One region of the Pseudomonas sp. GW822-FHT02E03 genome, then DNA from elsewhere that is predicted to be linked to it. Evidence: predicted binding sites of a transcription regulator. Region 1 holds the regulator's gene; each other region holds the start of a gene.
What was found. Region 1 encodes FliA, which starts transcription of late flagellar genes. Its sites were predicted from a motif close to CTAAAGTTTNNNNNNNNNNNGCCGNTAA; they were not measured.
Positions count from the first base shown of each region.

Region 2: motA (flagellar motor stator protein MotA) is a predicted target of FliA. The motif match lies at 4,338-4,365, and genes of this name have one in related genera.
Region 3: AC1RQB_RS06485 (methyl-accepting chemotaxis protein) is a predicted target of FliA. The motif match lies at 2,852-2,879, and genes of this name have one in related genera.
Region 4: flgM (flagellar biosynthesis anti-sigma factor FlgM) is a predicted target of FliA. The motif match lies at 3,386-3,413, and genes of this name have one in related genera.

Region 1 covers NZ_JBXAOA010000024.1:19,857-25,454, reverse strand. The annotation lists gene flhA (flagellar biosynthesis protein FlhA) at 1-1,449, shown strand, start outside; gene flhF (flagellar biosynthesis GTPase FlhF) at 1,461-2,789, shown strand; gene fleN (flagellar synthesis regulator FleN) at 2,906-3,736, shown strand; gene fliA (RNA polymerase sigma factor FliA) at 3,733-4,473, shown strand; gene AC1RQB_RS18385 (chemotaxis response regulator CheY) at 4,642-5,013, shown strand; gene AC1RQB_RS18380 (protein phosphatase CheZ) at 5,044-5,598, shown strand, end outside.
Region 2 covers NZ_JBXAOA010000006.1:176,865-182,462, reverse strand. The annotation lists gene AC1RQB_RS07210 (hypothetical protein) at 1-452, opposite strand, end outside; gene AC1RQB_RS07205 (hypothetical protein) at 446-1,594, opposite strand; gene AC1RQB_RS07200 (hypothetical protein) at 1,862-2,131, opposite strand; gene motB (flagellar motor protein MotB) at 2,386-3,414, opposite strand; gene motA (flagellar motor stator protein MotA) at 3,418-4,269, opposite strand; gene AC1RQB_RS07185 (HDOD domain-containing protein) at 4,425-5,598, shown strand, end outside.
Region 3 covers NZ_JBXAOA010000006.1:6,508-12,105, forward strand. The annotation lists gene mdoH (glucans biosynthesis glucosyltransferase MdoH) at 1-749, shown strand, start outside; gene AC1RQB_RS06485 (methyl-accepting chemotaxis protein) at 894-2,810, opposite strand; gene AC1RQB_RS06490 (16S rRNA (uracil(1498)-N(3))-methyltransferase) at 3,030-3,737, opposite strand; gene tatC (twin-arginine translocase subunit TatC) at 3,734-4,528, opposite strand; gene tatB (Sec-independent protein translocase protein TatB) at 4,525-4,950, opposite strand; gene AC1RQB_RS06505 (twin-arginine translocase TatA/TatE family subunit) at 4,961-5,239, opposite strand; gene AC1RQB_RS06510 (phosphoribosyl-ATP diphosphatase) at 5,264-5,596, opposite strand; gene hisI (phosphoribosyl-AMP cyclohydrolase) at 5,589-5,598, opposite strand, start outside.
Region 4 covers NZ_JBXAOA010000028.1:33,851-39,448, forward strand. The annotation lists gene AC1RQB_RS19965 (glutamine synthetase family protein) at 1-155, shown strand, start outside; gene AC1RQB_RS19970 (MFS transporter) at 227-1,609, shown strand; gene AC1RQB_RS19975 (flagellar brake protein) at 1,673-2,419, opposite strand; gene AC1RQB_RS19980 (flagella synthesis protein FlgN) at 2,508-2,975, opposite strand; gene flgM (flagellar biosynthesis anti-sigma factor FlgM) at 3,023-3,349, opposite strand; gene flgA (flagellar basal body P-ring formation chaperone FlgA) at 3,519-4,280, opposite strand; gene AC1RQB_RS19995 (chemotaxis protein CheV) at 4,362-5,294, shown strand; gene cheR (protein-glutamate O-methyltransferase CheR) at 5,341-5,598, shown strand, end outside.

The sequences.
Region 1 (5,598 bases):
ATCTTCCAGCACGGCATGACCTTTGGCGATGCCGGTCGGGTGTACGCCTTGTTGACCATCGGTGACGGTTTGGTGGCGCAATTGCCATCACTGCTGTTGTCGACTGCCGCCGCGATCATGGTGACCCGAGCTTCCGGCTCGGAAGACATGGGCAAGCAGATCAATCGTCAGATGTTCGCCTCGCCGAAAGCCCTGGCTGTGGCCGCTGGCTTGATGGCGGTGATGGGCCTGGTGCCGGGCATGCCGCACTTCTCCTTTTTGAGCATGGCGGCCCTGGCGGCCGGCGGCGCTTACCTGTTCTGGAAGAAGCAGAACACGGTCAAGGTTCAGGCCCTGCAAGAGGTCAAGCGTCAGCAGGAACTGTTGCCATCGCCGGCCCGCGCCCAGGAAACCAAGGAGCTTGGCTGGGATGACGTGACGCCGATCGACATGATCGGCCTGGAAGTCGGCTACCGCCTGATCCCGCTGGTGGATCGCAACCAGGGTGGTCAGTTGCTGGCACGGATCAAGGGTGTGCGTAAAAAGCTCTCCCAGGATCTGGGCTTCTTGATGCCGACTGTGCATATCCGTGACAACCTCGACCTGGCGCCAAGCGCCTACCGCCTGACCCTGATGGGCGTGATCCTGGCCGAGGCCGAGATTTACCCGGACCGCGAACTGGCGATCAACCCGGGGCAGGTCTACGGCACGCTCAACGGCATTACCGCCAAAGATCCGGCTTTTGGTCTGGAGGCGGTCTGGATCGAAATCAGCCAGCGTGCCCAGGCGCAATCCCTCGGCTACACCGTGGTCGACGCCAGTACAGTCGTGGCAACCCACTTGAACCAGATTTTGTACAAGCACTCCAGCGAGCTGATCGGCCACGAAGAAGTCCAGCAACTCATGCAATTGCTGGCCAAAAGCTCACCGAAGCTGGCTGAAGAGCTGGTGCCGGGGGTGGTTTCGCTGTCGCAGCTGCTCAAGGTCTTGCAAGCATTGCTGGCCGAACAGGTGCCGGTACGGGACATTCGCAGCATCGCCGAAGCCATCGCGAACAACGCCGCCAAGAGTCAAGATACTGCCGCTTTGGTGGCCGCGGTGCGCGTCGGCGTATCCCGTGCAATCGTGCAAAGCATTGTAGGCACTGAGTCGCAGCTGCCTGTGATCACCTTGGAGCCAAGGTTGGAACAAATATTGCTCAATAGTCTTCAGAAGGCAGGACAAGGCTCGGAAGAGGGCGTTCTGCTGGAGCCAAGCATGGCAGAGAAACTGCAACGTTCGTTGATCGAAGCGGCGCAGCGTCAGGAAATGCAAGGTCAACCGGTGATTCTGCTGGTGGCCGGTCCGGTTCGCGCGATGCTCTCGCGATTCGGCCGACTGGCAGTCCCGGGTTTGCATGTGTTGGCTTACCAGGAAATCCCTGACAACAAGCAAGTGACCATCGTTGCGACAGTAGGGCCCAACGGCTGAGGTAGTGGTTTATGCAAGTTAAGCGTTTTTTCGCCGCCGATATGCGTCAGGCCATGAAACTGGTTCGTGATGAGCTGGGCGCTGATGCCGCCATCATTGGCAATCGCCGGATTGCCGGCGGTGTCGAGCTGACGGCTGCCCTGGATTACAAACTGTCGGCGCTGGCCCCGCGTGTTCCGAACATGGAGCTCGAGGACGAACTGCGCAAGACCCAGTCGCGGATCGTTACCGCCCAGGCCGAACTGAGCCTGCGTGGCGATGGCGAGAGCGACAACAGCACCAATCGCCAATTGTTCGCCGGCCTGCCGCTGACCGCCGCCGAGCCGCTGATCGAACCGACTTACGCTGAACCTCGTCGTGCTGCACCAGCCCCCGCGGCAGCCTCCGGTGGAGTTGACCCGCGAGCCTTCGATTCGATGCGTTTCGAGCTCAACAGCTTGCGTGAACTGATGGAAGTGCAACTTGGCTCGCTGGCCTGGAATCAGCTGCAAGGCAGCCGTCCGGCCCAGGCCAACCTCTGGCGTCGCCTGCAACGCATCGGCCTGTCCGGCCCGTTGTCGCGCGATCTGCTGGCACTGATTACCGATATTGAAGAACCCCGTCAGGCCTGGCGCATGTTGCTTGCGCACCTGGCGCGGATGATCGCCACTCCGGAAGTCGAGCCGTTGGAAGAGGGTGGTGTGATTGCCATGGTTGGCCCGGCAGGCATGGGCAAGACCACCACGCTGGCCAAGCTCGCAGCCCGTTATGTGCTCAAGTACGGCGCGCAAAACATTGCGCTGGTGAGCATGGACAGCTATCGCATCGGCGCTCAGGAACAGCTCAAGACCCTGGGCCGCATCCTCAACGTGTCGGTCACCCACGTCGACCCGGGTCAATCGCTGGTGCAGGCGCTGGAGCCTTTGCTGCGCAAACGCGTGGTGCTGATCGATACCGCCGGCCTTCAGGCCAGCGACCCGGCATTGCGCATGCAGCTCGAAAGCCTGGCTGGACGTGGCATCAAATCAAAAAATTATCTGGTCTTGGCAACCACTAGCCAGAAACAGGTTCTAACTGCCGCTTATCACAGTTACAAACGTTGCGGCCTCGCCGGCTGCATCCTGACTAAACTGGATGAAACGGCAAGTCTGGGCGAGGTGTTGAGCCTGGCTATCAGCCATGAGTTGCCGGTGGCTTACCTGACCGATGGTCCGCGGATTCCGGATGATTTGCATCTGCCGCGTTGTCATCAGTTGGTCAGCCGCGCCGTCAGCGTACAAATGCAGGAAGAACCCAGCGAAGAAGCCATGGCTGACATGTTCGCTGATATTTACCACAGCCCGACCAAGCAGGTTGGCTGAGGTACTAATGAACAGTTTTTGTACCTACATCGATGGTCTGCCATGCATTGTTCCGTTGATGAACGCGCAGCCAGTAATGTGGCCTCCGTCTAAGTAAGACAAGGTAAAGAAATAACATGGGCAGCATGCATCCCGTACAGGTGATCGCGGTGACCGGCGGCAAAGGTGGCGTCGGGAAGACTAACGTGTCAGTGAACTTGTCCCTGGCTCTAGCTGAGCTCGGCCGGCGCGTCATGCTGCTGGATGCCGATCTGGGACTGGCGAACGTCGACGTCCTGCTGGGACTGACACCCAAACGCACCTTGGCCGACGTGATCGAAGGCCGCTGTGAGCTGCGCGACGTACTGTTGCAAGGGCCCGGCGGCATCCGCATCGTCCCGGCGGCGTCCGGCACCCAGAGCATGGTTCATTTGAGCCCGGCCCAGCATGCCGGCCTGATCCAGGCCTTCAGCGACATCGGCGACAACCTCGACGTATTGGTGATCGACACCGCTGCGGGGATTGGTGACTCGGTAGTCAGTTTCGTTCGTGCAGCCCAGGAAGTGCTGCTGGTGGTGTGCGATGAGCCGACCTCGATTACCGACGCCTACGCGCTGATCAAATTGTTGAATCGCGACTACGGCATGAACCGCTTCCGCGTCCTGGCCAACATGGCGCAGAGCCCGCAGGAAGGCCGCAATCTGTTCGCCAAGTTGACCAAGGTCACGGATCGTTTCCTCGACGTCGCCTTACAATACGTCGGTGCCGTGCCTTACGACGAAAGCGTGCGCAAGGCCGTGCAGAAGCAGCGTGCTGTCTACGAAGCCTTCCCGCGTTCCAAGTGCGCCCTGGCGTTCAAGGCCATTGCGCAGAAGGTCGATACATGGCCACTGCCGGCCAACCCGCGTGGGCACCTGGAGTTTTTCGTCGAACGCCTCGTGCAACAGACCGCAGGACCCGTCCTATGACAGCCAGTGGCTACAACCTCTACAAGAAGTCGGCACGTGACGCGCAGTACGAGCTGATCGAGCGTTACGCGCCACTGGTCAAACGCATTGCCTATCACTTGCTGGCGCGTTTGCCGGCCAGTGTCCAGGTCGAAGACCTGATCCAGGCCGGGATGATCGGCCTGCTTGAAGTATCAACCAAATACGACGCCAGCAAAGGCGCGAGCTTCGAGACGTACGCGGGCATTCGAATCCGCGGCGCGATGCTCGATGAAGTGCGCAAGGGGGACTGGGCGCCACGTTCGGTTCACCGCAATACCCGCATGGTCAGCGACGCAATTCGCTCGATTGAAGCTAAAACCGGCCGTGACGCTAAAGATCACGAAGTTGCGGCCGAACTCCAATTGAGTCTCGACGATTATTACGGGATTTTGAACGACACCCTCGGTAGCCGGTTATTCAGTTTCGACGATCTGTTGCAGGACGGCGAACACGAAGGGCTGCACGAGGATGGCGCCAGTGCTCATCTCGAGCCGTCGCGCGATCTGGAAGATGAACGCTTCCAGGCGGCGCTGGCGGACGCGATTGCCAATTTGCCGGAGCGTGAGCGACTGGTGTTGGCGCTGTACTACGACGAAGAGTTGAATCTCAAGGAAATCGGTGAGGTCCTGGGGGTCAGCGAATCGCGGGTCAGCCAGTTACACAGCCAGTGCGCGGCCCGTTTGCGGGGGCGTTTGGGGGAGTGGCGAGCGCGCTGACAGGCAGTGTGGGGACACTGCGAACGAGGTGGGTACGGCATTTTGCTGCATCGGCCACGGCCCGTTGTAATCCATACAACTGTTGAGTGTTACGCCGAATTGATTGAACGGCGCGTTCAGGTGCTGCGCGCGTTTTAAGACTGCTTGGAGGTCGAATTGGACAAGAATATGAAAATCCTCATCGTTGATGACTTCTCAACGATGCGGCGGATCATAAAAAACCTGTTGCGTGACCTTGGGTTCACCAACACGGTCGAGGCGGATGACGGTATTACCGCGATTCCGGTCCTCAACAGCGGGAGCATCGACTTTCTGGTGACGGACTGGAACATGCCCGGCATGACCGGTATTGATCTGCTGCGCCACGTGCGTGCCGATGAAAAACTCAAACACCTGCCGGTGTTGATGGTCACGGCCGAAGCCAAGCGCGAGCAAATCATCGAAGCCGCTCAGGCGGGCGTGAACGGCTATGTGGTCAAGCCATTCACGGCTCAAGCGTTGAAAGACAAGATTGAAAAGATCTTCGAACGCATCGGTTGATGTGCAAAGCCAGTCCGTCACGGGGGAGCTATGGAGCATAACGAATCTTCACAGGGCGATTTTGAGTCGACCCTGAAAAAACACGCGGTCGAACTGGTCGAAAGCCTTGAAAAAGGCAGGTTCGGCGACGCTGTGCAACTGATCCATGAGCTCAACCAGACCCGTGACCGCGGCCTGTATCAGGAAGTGGGCAAGCTCACCCGCGAGCTGCATAGCGCGATCGTCAATTTCCAGATTGACCCGCACATGCCGCAAGCCGAGGAAGTGTCTCAGATCACGGATGCCACCGAGCGCCTGGGGTATGTGGTCAAGCTGACCGAGGCCGCGGCCAACCGCACCATGGACCTGGTGGAAAACGCCACGCCGCTGATCAACAGCCTGAGCGACGAGGCTCAGGCGCTGAGCACGGATTGGGGACGGTTCATGCGTCGCGAAGTCGGGGCTGAAGAGTTCCGTGAACTGGCCCGGCGGGTCGACGGTTTCCTGACCCGCAGCAGTGAAGACAACCGCGTCGTGTCGAGCAACCTCAACGACATTCTGCTGGCCCAGGATTACCAGGACCTCACCGGTCAGGTGATCAAGCGC
Region 2 (5,598 bases), on a different contig from region 1:
TGAGTGTGATCGACGCCGGCCAGGAGAAAGTTGTAATACTCATCATCAAGGATGATCGCAGAAAGGCTTGCGGCTTGCTCTTCTACGGGGACTTTGGTCATTCGTGCCGCTTCTTCGTGCTCCAGGCCATCTGGAACCCGAGAAAAAAGCTCGATCTGAACTGGAAAGGATTTGTCCTGAGGATCCTGGAAGCGATAGAAAACAGGGGAGTCCCCTCCGCTGTCGCCATTTTGGCGAATGGCGTATCCGCCGTCCTTGATGAACTTCCAGAACTGCCCTACGAACTCACGATTGAGGGCCTCAACGACCAGCACGACATCCAGATCCTTGGTGGCTCGAAATGGCTCATCCAGAAGCTCCATGGTAATGGATGCTGCCACCCCGCCAATCAGAACGTAGCTACCTTGGTAGTCTTTGAAATACTCTCTAAACCGGTCGATACCCACTACCATTTCACGTTCTCCATCATTTCATCCAAACACATTTGCACTCGGTCATCATGCTCATCCTTGAGACTCAGGTAGAGAGAAAAGGGGTCTACAGCCCCAGTAGCTGTGTTGCTATACAGAGGGTCATAGCTCCAAAACTGGATGCAACACGCTGCATGGTTTTGCGGCACCTCATAATAGGGAGATGTGGTTTCGAATTTCGATTTGGCCGTCTTTGAGGTTGAGCCCCAAAAGCCGATCTCTACCCCATATGCCGTATTCACTTTTTGATGGGGATCAGACTGAGCTAGCCCTCGAATGTTATCGAACTGCGCAGTCGTCATTGCAAAGCAAGGCACTTTTGGACTGGCGAGAAGGCTCATTTCTGCCAGGGCCGCCTCCCCCGCCAGCAGCATTGGGGTGTCAAACGCCTCAGGAATTGCATTTAACCAAAGCGTTTTTTTGACCGGCGTACGCATATAGTTTTTCGCCATTTCCCAAGTCGCCCTGGGAGACAAGTGAAAAAAGATCGCGGCTTCACTCATTTCCTTTCCAGGCCGAACGATGTCCAAGTCGGTCAGCTCTTTAATGGCTCTGGTGACGGTCATTTTCGCGTAGGTAAAGGATTTTTCGAAAGTGGAGCGAGTGATCAGTAGCTGGTGCTGCCATCCTTTAATCAAGAATTGAATAAGCATGGATTGGGTGGCGGGACTCAGAACCTGAGGTTTTTCCAGACGCTGCCTGTAGTACTCACGCAAATCCATTCCAAACGCAGGAAGGTAAAGCTGGTTTCCTGGCACGATGAATTGGACGCCTTTCTCGACCAGTCGCTTTCTGTCATAGCTCGGAAGCGTGTCTGTGACGAAGATCATGAGGTCGCCGGTTTCGGGCGACTTCTTCGCCAGCAGGTTGTTGATTGCCTGCATATGCTTGGCGACATCTGCAACGCTAGCTTCCCGCTGCGGACGTTCCTTGAGGATGAGGCACTCGGCGCCCAAGATTTGCGTGACGAAAAACTCGTATCGATCACGCAGCGCATACGGAAGGATTTTGATGTGTTCCCACGGTTTTAAGCGCAGCTTTAGGCCAAGCACGCTCTCTACATAGACCTTGAGCTCGATCAGGTCACGCCTCTCATGGAGGTCGTCGCTGGTAAAATCAACCATGGTCATTCTTCCGCATCACGATTTCATCACGATATCAGAGGGTCTGATAGCGTGCAAAATTCTTGATATTCCTCCGTGAATTTTGATGCAGAGTCTCTGCGAAGCAAGATAAAAGGTAATGGCCGGGGAGCGAGTGACAGTCGCGGCAGGGATGTAGTTATCTACAACCCCTACCGCGATCAGATTTTTTGGGCCCCTACACCGCCCGGAGCAATCACTCGCCACAAATTAGTGAACTGCATTGCACGACGATCGCCGCTTCTGGTTTCAGCGTGCAGCTTTTTCCAGCTTCCAGCCCAGCGCATCCAAGGCGTCACAGCCGTCCTGAATCAACACGTGTGCAGCATTGGCGAAATGCTCCAGGTCGTGACCTTCGGCGTCCTTGATGCACAGGCAGGTAATGCTGTTGAGCAAATTGCGCGCGGCTTTGATTCGGTGAGTGGCGGTTTCGAGGAGATCCGAGACTTTAGCTTCGGTGTCGATGTACAGAGTAGGGCCGACGCTGAAATTGCCTTGCAGAGGATGATACTTAGCCATTGGTCTAACTCCGGTCACTTGGGTGAAATTCCATCCTTGTTTCGACCGGCTAAGATCGATCGCCGATTCGTCGGCGACGGGCAAACTATAGGCGAGCAACCTAGGGAAGTAAAACCCGGCCAATACGCCTCAGAACGGTCCTACGCCAATCTCGGAAGAAAGCCATTTTCTTTATTTTTGCTGCTGGCAGCGTCAGTCCCGTGCCCGGTGAATAGAGACAAAAAAGCCGCGATCATTCGCGGCTTTTTCATGGGTCACTGCTTAGGCGACTCACCCGGTTTCGGCACCGGATCATCAAACAGATTCAACCGCTCACGAAGCTCATGTGCCGGCAACGGCTCCTTATCCGCCGGCAATGCGTTCGGATCGGCTGTCGGCGCGGGCACTTCGCCGGGGCCGCCCTGCCCTTGCGTCGGCACTGGCGCAGGTTCGGCACCTTGCGAACCTTCGATGGCACGCTGGGCTTTCTTGGTCAGCACGATGATATCGATGCGGCGGTTGACCGGGTTGAACGGGTTTTCCCGGTCGAACAGCGCCGACGAGGCATAACCCACGACTCGCGCTACTTGAGCGTCCGGATAGCTGCCGGCGATCAATGCACGGCGAGCCGCGTTCGCACGGTTGGCCGAGAGTTCCCAGTTGCCGAAGTCGCCGGTGCCCGAGTACGGCTTGGCATCGGTGTGGCCGCTGATGCTGATCTTGTTCGGCACCGCTTTGATGGTGTCGGCCATGGCCAGCAGAATGTCTTCGAAATACGGCTTCAGACGCGCACTGCCGGAGTCGAACATCGGGCGGTTTTCCGCGTCCACAATCTGGATACGCAAACCGTCCTGGGTGATCTCGAAGAGGATCTGATCCTTGAACTTCTGCAGTTGCGGGTTTTCTTCGACCTTGTTCTGCAACTCTTGCAGCAGCAATTCCAGGCGCTCTTTCTCAACCTGCTCGGCCATGCCTTCGACCTGTTCGGAATCGATAGTCACCTTGTCCGGCTGAGGCTGGGATTTCACCTCGGGGTTGAGGGTGTTCTCCGGTGCCAGGGTCGGCGAGCCGCCCAGATCGATGATGTATGGCGTGCCGCTTTCGCTGAAACCGACCGGGTCCTTGAAGTAACCGGCAATGGCGATCTTCTGTTCCGGCGTTGCCGTGGACAACAGCCACAACACCAGGAAGAACGCCATCATCGCCGTCGCGAAGTCCGCGAAGGCGATTTTCCAGGAGCCCCCGTGATGCCCGCCCGCGTATTTCTTTACGCGCTTGATGATTATCGGCTGGTTATTTTCCATGACTTAGCGACCGCGAACCGCTTGTTCCAGCTCAGCGAAGCTAGGACGGTGCGCCGGGTACAGAACCTTGCGACCGAATTCCACTGCCAGCGATGGCGGCATGCCGGAAGCCGAAGCCACCAGCGAGGCCTTGATGGCTTCGTAGACGTTCAGTTCTTCCTTGGCATCGTGGCCCAGAGCGTGGGCCAGCGGGCCAAAGAAACCATAGGCCGCGAGAATACCGAAGAAGGTACCTACCAGAGCCGCACCTACGTGCAAGCCAATCATTTTCTGGTCGCTTTCACCCAGCGAAGCCATCGTCACTACGATACCCAATACCGCCGCAACGATACCGAAACCCGGCATGGCATCGGCGATGCCGTTGACTGCGTGGGAGGGGTGATCCAGGTCTTCCTTGAGGCTGGTCAGTTCCATGTCGAACAAGCCTTCAAGCTCATGGGGAGCCATGTTGCCGGAGGACATGATGCGCAGGTAATCGCAGATGTACGCAGTCATGCGGTCATCTTTCAGGACTGCCGGGTACTTGGCGAAAATCGGGCTCGCGGCGGCATCTTCGATGTCGCCTTCGATTGCCATCATGCCTTCGCGACGGCTCTTGTTAAGAATCTCGTAAATCAGCCCCAACACTTCAAGGTAGAAGGTGTGGTTGAAACGCGAACTGAACATGCCCAAAGACTTCTTGAGCACGTGCATCGTCATATGACCGGGGTTGGCCTGCAGGAATGCACCAAGGGCCGCGCCACCGATAATCATCACCTCGAAAGGCTGAATGAGGGCGGCAATCTTGCCGTGGGAAAGCACGTATCCGCCGAGCACGCTCGCGAATACGACGATGATGCCGATAATTTTAGCCATAGGTAGGAGAGCACTTACTGAGTCGGGTTCAAGGTCATATTCGGAAGTTAAAAAATCTCTTCTTCTCCTTATCGGCAAAACTGCGCCAGACTATAGCCAGTTAAGGCGAAAAGCCAATTTGGCCCACGCAGGGATAGGTAAAGCAGCGTCCAGACATGGCTAACGAAACGAACGTCCCAACGCCAAAACCGACCACGCTCGAAGGCTGGGTCAAGCTGCTCGATGGTGTGCGCCTGCCGGTTCCGCAAGCCAGTCACGACCGCGTCTGCAAAGCCATCCGCGATAGCCGCAGCTCGCTGCGCGACATTGCCGAAATGATGCAGGACAGCCCGGCCCTGGCCTTGAGTGTGATTCGCGAAGCCAATCGCCACACTCATGGCAGCATGGCCACGCCTGCTGAAAATCTTGAAGTGGCAATTAATCGCCTCGGTTTGAAACGCACCGAAGAATTGCTCGAGCGCTTGCACGCCGAACCCCAATCGCAGATCCCCGTTGCCCTGCGCCAGCTTCAGCTGATCAGTCAGCACGCCACTCAACAGGCCAATGGTTTTTTTGCCAGTCGCCTGGCGCGGTTGTGGCAGGACATCCACTGGGGCAGCCTGCTGTTTCTTTCGCCACTGTGGCCCATGGCGTTGACCCATCCGCAGATGCTTGAAGAATGGGAACTGCGGGTCATCCATAAAGGCGAGTCGGCGCGCAAAGTCGAAAAGCAATTGTTCGGCGTGCGCCTGCTGGAAATCTGTCTGGCGCTGGTGGATATCTGGCGTTTGCCGATCTGGGTCCAGCAGGGTTATCGGCTGCTGCTCAATGAACAACGCGAACTGGTGAAAGTCCTGCGCATTGCACGGGACGATGATCACCCGCTACGTCAGCAGAATCGTCTTGATGACGACCCGACGTTGCGGCGTTGGCTCAACCAGCCCGCCAACACCGTGCTGCTGGCCAATGGTCTGGCGTTGTCGGCACAACAGGCCTGGGACAGTCCTCACTGTGAACGCTGGCAGTACCTGACCAGCCTTTATCTGCAAATGCCGATGGATGAAGTGCAGCAACAGTTGCACCAACAAGCCGCCAACAGCGCCCGGCAACATGCCATGCCGGACCTCTGGCACCCGGCCGAATCGCTGATCTGGCCGCAGGGCATGAACCGCGTTCACGCTGGTTTGCTGCCGGCCCCGGCGCCGACCGCCGAAGACCTGGCGAAGTGGCGTAAACAATGTGCCGAGTTGCTGCTGGAGCCGAGCCGGTTTACCAATGCCATGCACTTGACCACATCGGCCCGGGATGCCTTGGTGGCGTGTGGCATGCGGCGAGTGATGATCCTGATGG
Region 3 (5,598 bases), on a different contig from region 1:
CGCTGTCGATGCTGCTGGAGATGTTGTTTTCCATGCTGCTGGCGCCGGTGCGGATGATCTTCCACACCCGTTTCGTACTCGCCGCGTTCCTCGGCTGGGCCGCGACCTGGAACTCGCCGCAACGTGACGACGACTCCACGCCGTGGAGCGAAGCGGTCAAGCGCCACGGCCCGCAAACCTTGCTGGGCTTCTTCTGGGCCCTGTTGGTGATCTGGCTGAATCCGAGCTTCTTGTGGTGGCTGGTGCCGATCGTCGGTTCGCTGATGTTGTCGATCCCGGTATCGGTGATCTCCAGTCGCGTCGGCCTGGGCCTGAAGTCCCGTGACGAAAGCCTGTTCCTGATTCCTGAGGAATATGCCCCGCCACAGGAATTGCTGGCGACCGATCAGTACACCCACGAAAACCGTTGGCATGCACTGAACGACGGCTTCGTCCGGTCAGTGGTCGATCCTCAGCAGAACGCTTTGGCGTGTGCGTTGGCGACGTCTCGTCACCGTCAGGCCGAGCCGATCGAATGGTTGCGCATCGAGCGGGTTCGCCATGCGATGAAGGTCGGGCCAGCCGGGCTGACCAACAACGAGCGCGTGGCCCTGCTGAGTGATCCGGTGGCACTGGGTCGCTTGCATGAGCAAGTCTGGAACGAAGGCCACGCCGAGTGGCTGCAAGCCTGGCGCACATCGGTGGATGCCGATCCCCATGCGCCGCTGTTGCCGCTCAAGCCTGTGAGCGTGCAGCCTCAGCCGGCATAACGAAAAGCCCCGCGAAAGCGGGGCTTTTTTTGGGCTGATGATCTGACTGAGCACAACTTTGTGTTCGGCGCGGATCCTGTGGGAGCGGGCTTGCCCGCGATTGCATCACCCCGGTTTCAAGCGAGCCGGGATACCCGCATCAGCTCAAACCTTGAACCGCCCCACCAGCATCTGCAAATGCGTCCCCAGCCGCGCCAGCTCGACGCTGGAGGCCGCGGTCTCTTCACTGGCTGCCGAGGTCTGCTCGGACACATCACGCACGTTCAGCACGCTGCGGTTGATCTCTTCAGCCACCGCGCTCTGTTGCTCGGCAGCGGCGGCGATCTGCTGGTTCATTGACTGGATCGCCGATACGGTGCGGGTGATGCTTTCCAGCGAGCCACCGGCGCGGCGGGTCAGTTCGACACTGCTGTCAGTCAGGCTGCGGCTGTTTTCCATGATGGTCGCGACCTGCTGAGTGCCGGTTTGCAGGCCGACGATCAGCTCTTCGATTTCTTCGGTGGACTTCTGTGTGCGCTGGGCCAGGCTGCGGACTTCGTCGGCGACCACCGCAAAACCGCGCCCGGCTTCACCGGCGCGGGCGGCTTCGATGGCGGCGTTGAGCGCCAGCAGGTTGGTTTGCTGAGCCACGGACTTGATCACATCGAGCACGCTGCCGATCTTGTCGCTTTCGCGTTTCAGATCGCCCATGGCGGCGGTGGAGTTGCCGACTTCGACGGCCAGGCGCTCGATCTGGGCGATGGCTTCGCCGACCACTCTGTCACCCTCGCGGGCTTGTTGGTCGGCGGCGACGGCAGCTTCGGACGCTTCCTCGGCATTGCGCGCGACTTCTTGCACCGTGGCGGTCATTTCGTGCATGGCGGTGGCCACCTGATCGGTCTCGACCTTCTGGCTGTTGACCCCGGCGCTGGTTTGTTCGGTAACGGCGGACAGCTCTTCAGCGGCGCTGGCGATCTGGGTCACGCCGTTGCTGATGCCTCCGATCAGTTCCCGCAGGCCCAGGGTCATGCTCTGCATGGCGCGCTGCAGCTGACCCAGTTCGTCCTGACGTTCGGAGGTCAGGTTGTGAGTCAGGTCGCCCGCGGCGACACGCTCGGCCACTTTGAGGGTCTGGCCCAGGGGAATGACGATCTGGCGAGTGATGGCCCAAGCCGCGAATAAACCAAAGGCTGACGCCAGGACGGTGGCCAGCAGCAGCATGTTTTTGGCATGTGCCGCATCGGTGTCACGTACGACGGTTTGCGAGGCGGTGAGCTTTTTGCTGGTGTCGAACAGAATGTCGCCTTGCGCGCTCATGCGTTTGAGGGCAGCAGCACTGGCGACCTGGGAGTCGCGGAACTGGCTGACAGCCGCGCGATAGGCTTTGAGCGAGTCGGTCGCCTGTTGCAGGTTGGCGATGTGTTGTTCCGGCAGTTGAGACGGCAGGCTTTCAAGGTTTTTCAGAGCATTGCCGATGGCGTCCAGCGCTGGCTGCTCGGCTTCGGGCTTGCCGCTATAGGTGTAGCCGCGTACCTGGAAACGCGCTTGCTGGATCAGTTTGCTCAGGTCGATCACGCTGTTGAACTGGGCGACACTGTCGCCTTGCAGCAGGGATTTTTCGACTTCAGCGACCCGGGTCACAGCGTTATCGGCAGTGGCGCCCAATTTGCTGCGAGCATCTTCGCGGGTGGCGGTAGCCTGAGTCATATCAGCGAAGGCGCGTTTGTACTCGCTGACGGCGGCAAGCTGTTGATCGACCATTGCCACGTCGGCAGGCTGTTCGACCAGCGTACGGGCGGTTTTCAGGCCGGTATCGAGTTGACCGATCAGCTCGTTAACGGCGCCCGGGCCTTGTTCGCCACGGCGCATGTCGTAATCCAGACGGGCGAGACGCAGGTCTTTGGTCAGCTCATTGAGGCTGGAAATAAACCCTAGCGTATCGCCACGGCTGATCACACCGCTCAGGCCGGTCCAGCCGGTAAAGGTGATCAACAAGGTCAGAAGCAGCACCAGACCGAAGCCGACACCCAGTTTGCGATTGACGCTTATATTTCCCAGTTTCTCGGCTAGCCATCGGTACATGCTGCTACTCCCTCGGACCATTAATTGGTTTTATGGGAACTGTATCGGCCGGCTGGCAGGGATCTGTAGGGGAGTAAACACCTGTGGCGAGGGAGCTTGCTCCCGCTTGGGCGCGAAGCGGCCAGCGCTTTTTACCAGCAAGACCGCATTCACCGGTTTTACGATTGCTTCGCAGCCGAGCGGGAGCAAGCTCCCTCGCCACAAATAGGGTGTTTGACGTTAAAACAGCCGCGAAAGCAGCGCGGTGACGGCGGTTTCGACTCGCAGGATGCGCTCGCCGAGTTGTACCGGTTGCAGGCCGGCCTTGGCCAGCAGGTCGATTTCGTAGGGAATCCAGCCGCCTTCGGGGCCGATAGCCAGTGTCACTGGCTCGTCCAGTCCGCGAGGACAGGGTGGGTAGTTACCGGGATGACCGACCAGGCCGAGGGTGCCTTCGGTAATGGCCGGCAGACGGTCTTCGACAAAGGGCTTGAAGCGTTTCTCGATGACGATTTCCGGCAGCACGCTGTCCCGGGCTTGTTCAAGACCCAGGATCAATTGCTCGCGAATCGCCTCGGGTTCCAGGAACGGGGTTTGCCAGAAGCTCTTCTCGACGCGATAGCTGTTCACCAGCACGATGCGCGGCACGCCCATGGCGGACACGGTCTGAAACACTCGGCGGAGCATTTTCGGTCGCGGCAGAGCCAGCACCAAAGTTAGCGGCAGCTTGGCCGGTGGCGGCTGGTCGAGGGTGACGCGCAACTCGGCTTCATCGGCGTCCAGGCGCAATAACTCGGCCGAGCCCATCAAGCCTCCGATACGCCCGACCCGCAGGCTGTCGCCAACCACCGAGCGATGGACTTCCTGCATGTGGGTCAACCGACGATCGCGCAGGATCGCCCGATCGGCCGCAATGAAGTCGGCCTCTTCGAGGAGCAGCAGGTTCACGCTTGGGTCGCTGGCGGCTGGTCGTTGTGATCGTCAGCCGGCTGGTCGTCCGGATGCTCGCCACGCTTGCTGATCAGGCTGCCGAACAGGATGCCGATTTCGAACAGCAACCACATCGGTACGGCCAACAGCGTCTGCGAGAAGATGTCCGGTGGCGTCAGGATCATGCCGACCACGAAGCAGCCGATGATCACGTACGGGCGGATTTTCTTCAGGTAGGCGACGTTGACCACGCCGATCCACACCAGCAGCACCACAGCTACCGGAATCTCGAACGCCACGCCGAAGGCGAAGAACAGCGTCATGACGAAATCAAGGTAGCTGGTGATGTCGGTCATCATTTCCACGCCGGCCGGGGTGGCGGCGGCGAAGAACTTGAAGATCAGCGGGAACACCAGGAAATAGGCGAAGGCCATGCCGGTGTAGAACAGCAGAATGCTGGACACCAGCAACGGCACCGCGATGCGCTTCTCATGCTTGTACAGGCCCGGCGCGATAAAGCCCCAGATCTGATGCAGGATCACCGGGATCGCCAGGAACAGCGAGACCATCATGGTCAGCTTCAGCGGCGTCAGGAACGGCGACGACACGTCGGTGGCGATCATCGTCGCGCCGGCCGGCAGGTACTGGCGCAGCGGCGTGGAGACGAAGGTGTAGATCTGCTGGGTGAAGGCGAACAGCCCGGCAAAAATGATGAACACCGCCACGACACAACGCAGCAGGCGAGTGCGCAACTCGGTGAGGTGCGAAACCAGCGGCATGTGCTGGTCGTTTTCGGGAAGATCGCTCATGAGGCTCGCGGCGGCAAAGTGGTGTCGTGAGGCGCCGGCGTTGTCGGCGCGGCGGCAGGAGCAACAGGTTCTACTGAAGGTGCAGGTGCAGCGGCTGCAACTACCGGCGTAGCCTCAGTCGCAGGCGCATGAATCGTCTGCGTCGCTACAGGTTCCACCGGCGTCGGCTCCTGTTGAGTTGGCGTGAAGATCTTCCGCGCCTCCTGCTCCAGGGACAGAATGTGCTCGTTGTGCAGTTGCCGACGAATCTCGTCGGCACCGATTTCACGTTCAACTTCCTGTTTGATCGCGTTGAAGCTGCGCTTCAGCCGCCCGACCCACAGGCCGGCGGTGCGCGCAGCACCCGGCAGACGCTCGGGGCCCAGCACCAGCAGGGCGACGAGGCCGACGAGCAGCAGTTCAGAGAAGCTGATACCAAACATTAGTCTGTGCTCACACGTCTTTGCGGATCGGCTCTTCGACTTTTTGCGCCTGCACATCAATGGTGTGCGGCGGGTTCACGGACTGTGTGGTCTGTGGCTGAACAGGTGGAACCGGTTGGGCCGGGGTCGCTGTCGGGTCGGCCGGTTTTTCGTCGTCGTTCATGGCTTTACGAAAGCCCTTGATCGACTCGCCCACGTCAGTGCCGAGGTTTTTCAGCTTCTTGGTGCCGAACACCAGCACCACGACAACCAGGATGACGACCCAGTGTTTCCAGTCAAAAATGCCCATGTTGCGTTCCTCTCCAATAGTTGTTCAGGCGGACGGGCGAGAGGCTTTCTCGGCGTGTCCGGACAGACCGAAGCGACGGTCCAGTTCATCGAGCACAGCCTGTGGATGCTGCCCCAGCTGGGCGAGCATGACCATGCTGTGGAACCACAAATCGGCGGTCTCGTAGATCACATCGCTGCAGTCACCGCTAATGGCGGCATCCTTGGCGGCAATGATGGTTTCGACCGACTCTTCGCCGACTTTTTCCAGAATCTTGTTCAAGCCCTTGTGGTACAGGCTGGCAACATACGAGCTGTCGGCGGCGGCGCCTTTGCGCTCTTCCAGCACCTGGGCCAGACGGGTCAGGGTGTCACTCATGG
Region 4 (5,598 bases), on a different contig from region 1:
CCGCTCTTGAACGTCTGAAACGTAGCCAATTGGCGAAGGAACTGTTCGGCAAGGAGTTCATCGAAGGCTACATCGCTTCGAAGACCATGGAGTTGACCAGCTTCTTTGATGAAATTACTCCCTGGGAACGGCGTGTTCTAGCAGCCCAGGCCTGACGACCCGTCGCCGTCGGGCTATCGTTTGTCGATAGCCCGATACTCACTGCAAGGAGCCGCTCGGAACGCCGATGCGCCAAATCTTGAAATCTTTTCGGGGGCTTTATTTCGCCTCGCTGATGATGTTGATCGGCTCGGGCCTGTTGAGTACTTACCTTGCCCTGCGCCTGGCGGCCGATAAAGTCGATAGCCTGTGGGTCGGTGCGTTGATGGCGGCCAACTATTTCGGCCTGGTGCTGGGCGGCAAGATCGGCCATCGGCTGATTGCCCGGGTCGGGCATATTCGAGCCTATTCAGCCTGCGCCGGGATCGTCGGCGCGGCGGTGCTGGGCCACGGTTTGGTGGACTGGCTGCCCGCGTGGCTGTTCCTGCGGGTGATCGTCGGCCTGGGCATGATGTGCCAGTACATGGTGATCGAAAGCTGGCTCAATGAGCAGGCAGAAGCCAATAAGCGTGGCGTGGTGTTCAGCGGCTACATGATCGCTTCGTACCTGGGGTTGGTGCTGGGTCAGCTGATTCTGGTCATGCACCCGGGCCTGGGCCTGGAACTGCTGATGCTGGTCGCCCTGTGTTTCGCCCTGTGCCTGGTGCCGGTGGCCCTGACGCGGCGGATTCACCCGGCGCCTTTGCACCCGGCGCCGATGGAACCACGCTTCTTCATCAAGCGCGTGCCACAGTCGTTGAGTACGGTGTTGGGGTCGGGTTTGATCGTCGGTTCGTTCTACGGTCTGGCGCCGCTGTATGCCTCGCAGCAAGGGCTGTCCACCGAACAGGTCGGTCTGTTCATGGGTAGCTGCATTTTTGCAGGCCTGGTGGTGCAGTGGCCGTTGGGTTGGCTGTCGGACCGCTATGACCGGGCGCTGTTGATCCGCTGTTTCGCGTTTAGCCTGGCGCTGGCTGCGTTGCCGCTGGCGATCATGCGGCAGGTGCCGCTGGAGGTGTTGTTCATCGCCGGGTTCCTCTGCTCGTTGGTGCAGTTCTGCCTGTACCCGTTGGCGGTGGCGTTCTCCAACGACCACGTCGAGGGTGATCGTCGGGTGTCGCTGACGGCGATGCTGCTGGTGACTTATGGTGTCGGCGCGAGTATCGGACCGTTGGTAGCCGGGGTGTTGATGAAGCTGTTCGGCAGTCAGATGCTCTATGCCTTCTTCAGCTTCTTTGCGCTGGTGCTGGTGTGGCGAATTCGCCCGAAAGCGGTCACCAACCTGCATCAGGTGGACGATGCTCCGCTGCATCACGTGGCGATGCCGGACAGTATGTCGAGCTCGCCACTGGTCGCTTGCCTGGACCCGCGAGTCGATGAACAGGTGGTGCAGGAGCAGATGCAGAACCCTGTCAACCCGGAGGCTGATTTCAATCCGGATGCAGAACCCGAATCAGCGCCTGAAACGGATTCGGAGCCCGAAGACCCTGACACAGGTCGCGAGCAAAGTTTTACCGAAGCGCGGCCTTGACCAAGGCATAAAAAAACGGGCAGTCACCGCAAGGGACTGCCCGTTTTTTATGGGCGTGGCGTATCAGAAGTCGTCTTTATCGAAACGCCGTGCTTCGCGCTGAAGCTGATAGACGAACCGCTCGACCTGGCGCTGCACCAGGCCGCTCATGTTGTGAAAACGCACGCCGGCGAAGGTGGTGTTGATCTTTTCTTCGAAATGCAGGTAACGCAGTTCGACCGGTGCCGTCATGCTGCCGAAGGGCAGGGCAGCGACGAAACGGTCGTAGACCTGGCCCAGTTGCAGGCTGGTGGTGATGTCGCCCTCGAAGCGCAACTTGCAGCCGGTGGCGGAGATGTCCAGCAATTTGCCACTGATGGCCGATTTGAGTTTGTCGCCACCCAGATCGACGTTGACCAGTTGCGCCAGCTTCAACGCGGCGCGGAAAGCATTGCGGCGCTGGTGATAAACCACCTCATCGGGCAGTGCGCCACGGTAGCAGCGGCCATCGCCGGATTCGTCGATGGTCAGCGGGCCATTGCTTTCCCAGGCGATGCGTACGCCGTCGTGGAAGCCTTCGACCTTGAACGGTTCGCCGGCCAGCAGAAAACGTTCGCCATCGCGCGGAATCATTTCGTCCAGGGCGATCATGTTGCTGTCACGGTCGATGTCCACCAGATAACTCTGGAAGCGCTGGCTGCGCTCATGGAACGTGATGATCAGCGGGTCATGGCTGTCTTGCAGCTGACGCAGATTGCCGGAGATTTCCAGGGGCGTAGTGAGCACCTTGGGTGGCTGCGGAGCATCTTCCGCGTTTAAGGCATTGAACACGGGGCATCAATCTCCAGACAAATATGACTACTGGCTAGCATTCTGCCAGCATGTTTCGCGTCTTGATAGAGCGTGCTCATTGAAAGGCTCAAGCCTGACTGAGCGGGCGTGGCTTTGCGAGCTTGGAGGTTGAACCGCGGGCATCATAGAGCGCTGGCGGCTCGCCGCCGGTGAGGATTTTCAGCTGGTTGGCCGTGGCGGCCTGCTGCACCAGAATCGACTGGCCATTGTTAACGTTGGCGGCCTGGCACTGGGCCAGGAGGTCGGTCAGCACGTCGCTCTGTGCCAGCAACTGATCGCCAATGCTCGAATGGCTGGCAAGTTGCTCCAGGCCTTGGCGATTGGTCGGCAGGTTGAGACTGGCGAGGATTTCACTGCGCTTGCGGCCATGCTGCTCAAGCAAAATGATCAATGCCTGTTTCTGCGCCAGAATCTCTTCGAGCAGTGGCATGTCGCGACCGTGCAGCGCGAGGGACTCGGTTTGCAGCAGCTCCAGCAAGTGTTGCGCCGGGGCAAAGTCGTCGATGATCAGTTGCAGTAAATTAGTGTCGTGCATGGCTGGCCTTGGGTTTTAAGCGTCCAAAAGCCTGGCGCGGCCGTGGCCTAGCGCTGGGCTTCGAAGTTGAGCAGTTTGCTGGCTACACGGTTGCTGTCGACTTTATAGCTGCCATCGGCAATCGCTGCTTTCAACTCGGCCACGCGGGCGTTGTCGACGGCAGGCTGATCGCGCAGCTTGTCAGTGACCTTCTGCAACTGTTGAGCCTCATTGCTGAGGTGTACCGATTCCCCGCTTTTGGTGGTACTGGCCTGCTCGGCCGGGGTATTCAGCGGCGCGGATTGGCCGGCTTCGGCGGTTTCCTTCGCGGCGCTGGTACGTGTACTGCCCGCAAGTGACGAGGAGCTGTTTAAACGACTGAAATCGATGACCATGACAAAAAACCTCTGGGTATTTGGACGCTTGCCATGTTTTCGGCTCTTGCTGTGAAAACTTTAGGCCCATTTATCAATGAGCGTGCATGCGCCAGCGTGTGTCCTGCATGCGGCACAGTTTAGGCAACAGCCCAGTGGCGCGCCATCTCTTCACAAGCTCCATGGCCGCTTACATGGAAACTTCCACCTGGCCGGGCGCGGTGACTTGCGCCTTGATGACCCGCTGGGAGTTCAGGTTTTTCACGCGAATCTGTTCGCTCATGCCGCCGTTGGACAGCGCTTCACCCGGCATGCGCACACTGAGCGTACCACTGCGGGCGGTAATCACCACCTGATCGCCCTTGCGAATGACTTCCGCCTGTTCGAGATGGACCAAGGTAATCACTTGATCAGCGACCATTGGTCGGGTCAGCTTTTGTCCGATCGCTTGATCGACGGAAGTCAGAAAACCCTGATTTATCAAGCTGATATCGCGCTCTCGCAGGGTTACGTCCTGAGGTTCGATAATCCCTGTGCGCTTGAGCGGACGGGTGGTGGTCACGATGTCGCGAAACAGCCGTACTTGAGCGGGTACGAAGACTGTCCAGGGGGAGGCTCCATCGCAGCGAACCTTGACCGTAACCCGGCCCAGAGGCCTCGCGGGGCTCTCAAGGGTGGCTGTCAATTCCTTGTCGCACATAGGCATGCGCAGGCGTGGATCGAGCTGATTGACCTCGATCTCGTAGCGTCCTTGCGTTTGACTGGTGGCCAGATAGTCTTCTACGGTGAATTCAAGAAAGCCCTGAGTGACGCCGATAAGCATGTCAGGCAAGGTAACCGCGTCAGCAAGGGCAGGGCTGCCAGCGTTGAACAGGCAAACGGCCGACATCGCGCAGAGCAATCTGCGGCAGGCTGATGTCAGGTGTCGGAAAAATGTCGGTTCTGTGTTCATAAGAGTTAAAAAGCAAGCGCCGTGCCGTTTAGTGAAGAATGTGCGTCGCAACACACTTAGCGTTGGTGTAGGAGTCTGGGCATGGCTGGTGTAATGGATTCGGTGAACCAGCGCACGCAACTGGTGGGGCAGAATCGCCTTGAGCTGTTGTTGTTCCGTCTCGACGGCCAGCAGCTGTATGGGATCAACGTGTTCAAGGTTCGTGAGGTGCTGCAATGCCCCAAACTGACCCTGATGCCCAAGTCCAGTCCTGTCGTGTGCGGTGTGGCGAATATTCGGGGGGCGACCATTCCGATTCTGGATCTGGCGATGGCGACCGGTTCCGGAGCGCTGAAAGATCAAAGCAATCCCTTCGTGATCATCACGGAGTACAACACCAAGACCCAGGGTTTCCTGGTTCGATCGGTGGAGCGCATCGTCAACATGAACTGGGAGGAGATTCATCCGCCACCCAAGGGCACCGGGCGCGATCATTACTTGACGGCGGTGACTCGGGTCGACAATCAGTTGGTCGAAATCATCGACGTCGAGAAGGTGCTGGCGGAAGTGTCACCGACACCGGAAGCGATTTCGGTGGGCGTGGTGGATGTCGATACTCAGCATAAGGCGTTGTCCTTGCGCGTGCTAACGGTCGACGATTCATCGGTGGCGCGCAAGCAGGTGACCCGTTGCCTGCAAACCGTCGGCGTCGAAGTGGTGGCGTTGAACGACGGTCGGCAAGCGCTGGATTACCTGCGCAAGCTGGTCGATGAGGGCAAGAAGCCGGAAGAAGAGTTCCTGATGATGATCTCCGACATCGAGATGCCGGAGATGGACGGGTACACCCTGACGGCCGAAATCCGCAGTGATCCGCGCATGCAAAAGCTGCATATCATCCTGCACACTTCGTTGTCGGGTGTGTTCAATCAGGCGATGGTCAAGAAGGTCGGTGCCGATGACTTTCTGGCCAAATTCCGTCCTGATGACCTGGCATCCCGGGTAGTCGACCGGATCAAAGCAGCAGATAACAGCTAGGGGCCTTCTGTCCCTGGCGGTCAACACGATTTAAGAGGCGGCATCTTTGTCTACGGGTAATTTGGATTTTGAACAGTTCCGGGTATTCCTGGAAAAAGCCTGTGGCATTTTGCTCGGTGAAAACAAGCAATACCTGGTCTCGAGCCGTCTCAACAAACTGATGGAACAGCAGGGCATCAAATCGCTGGGTGAGCTGGTTCAGCGCATCCAGACCCAGCCGCGCAGCGGTTTGCGCGAGATGGTGGTGGATGCCATGACCACCAACGAAACCCTGTGGTTTCGTGATACCTATCCGTTTGAAGTC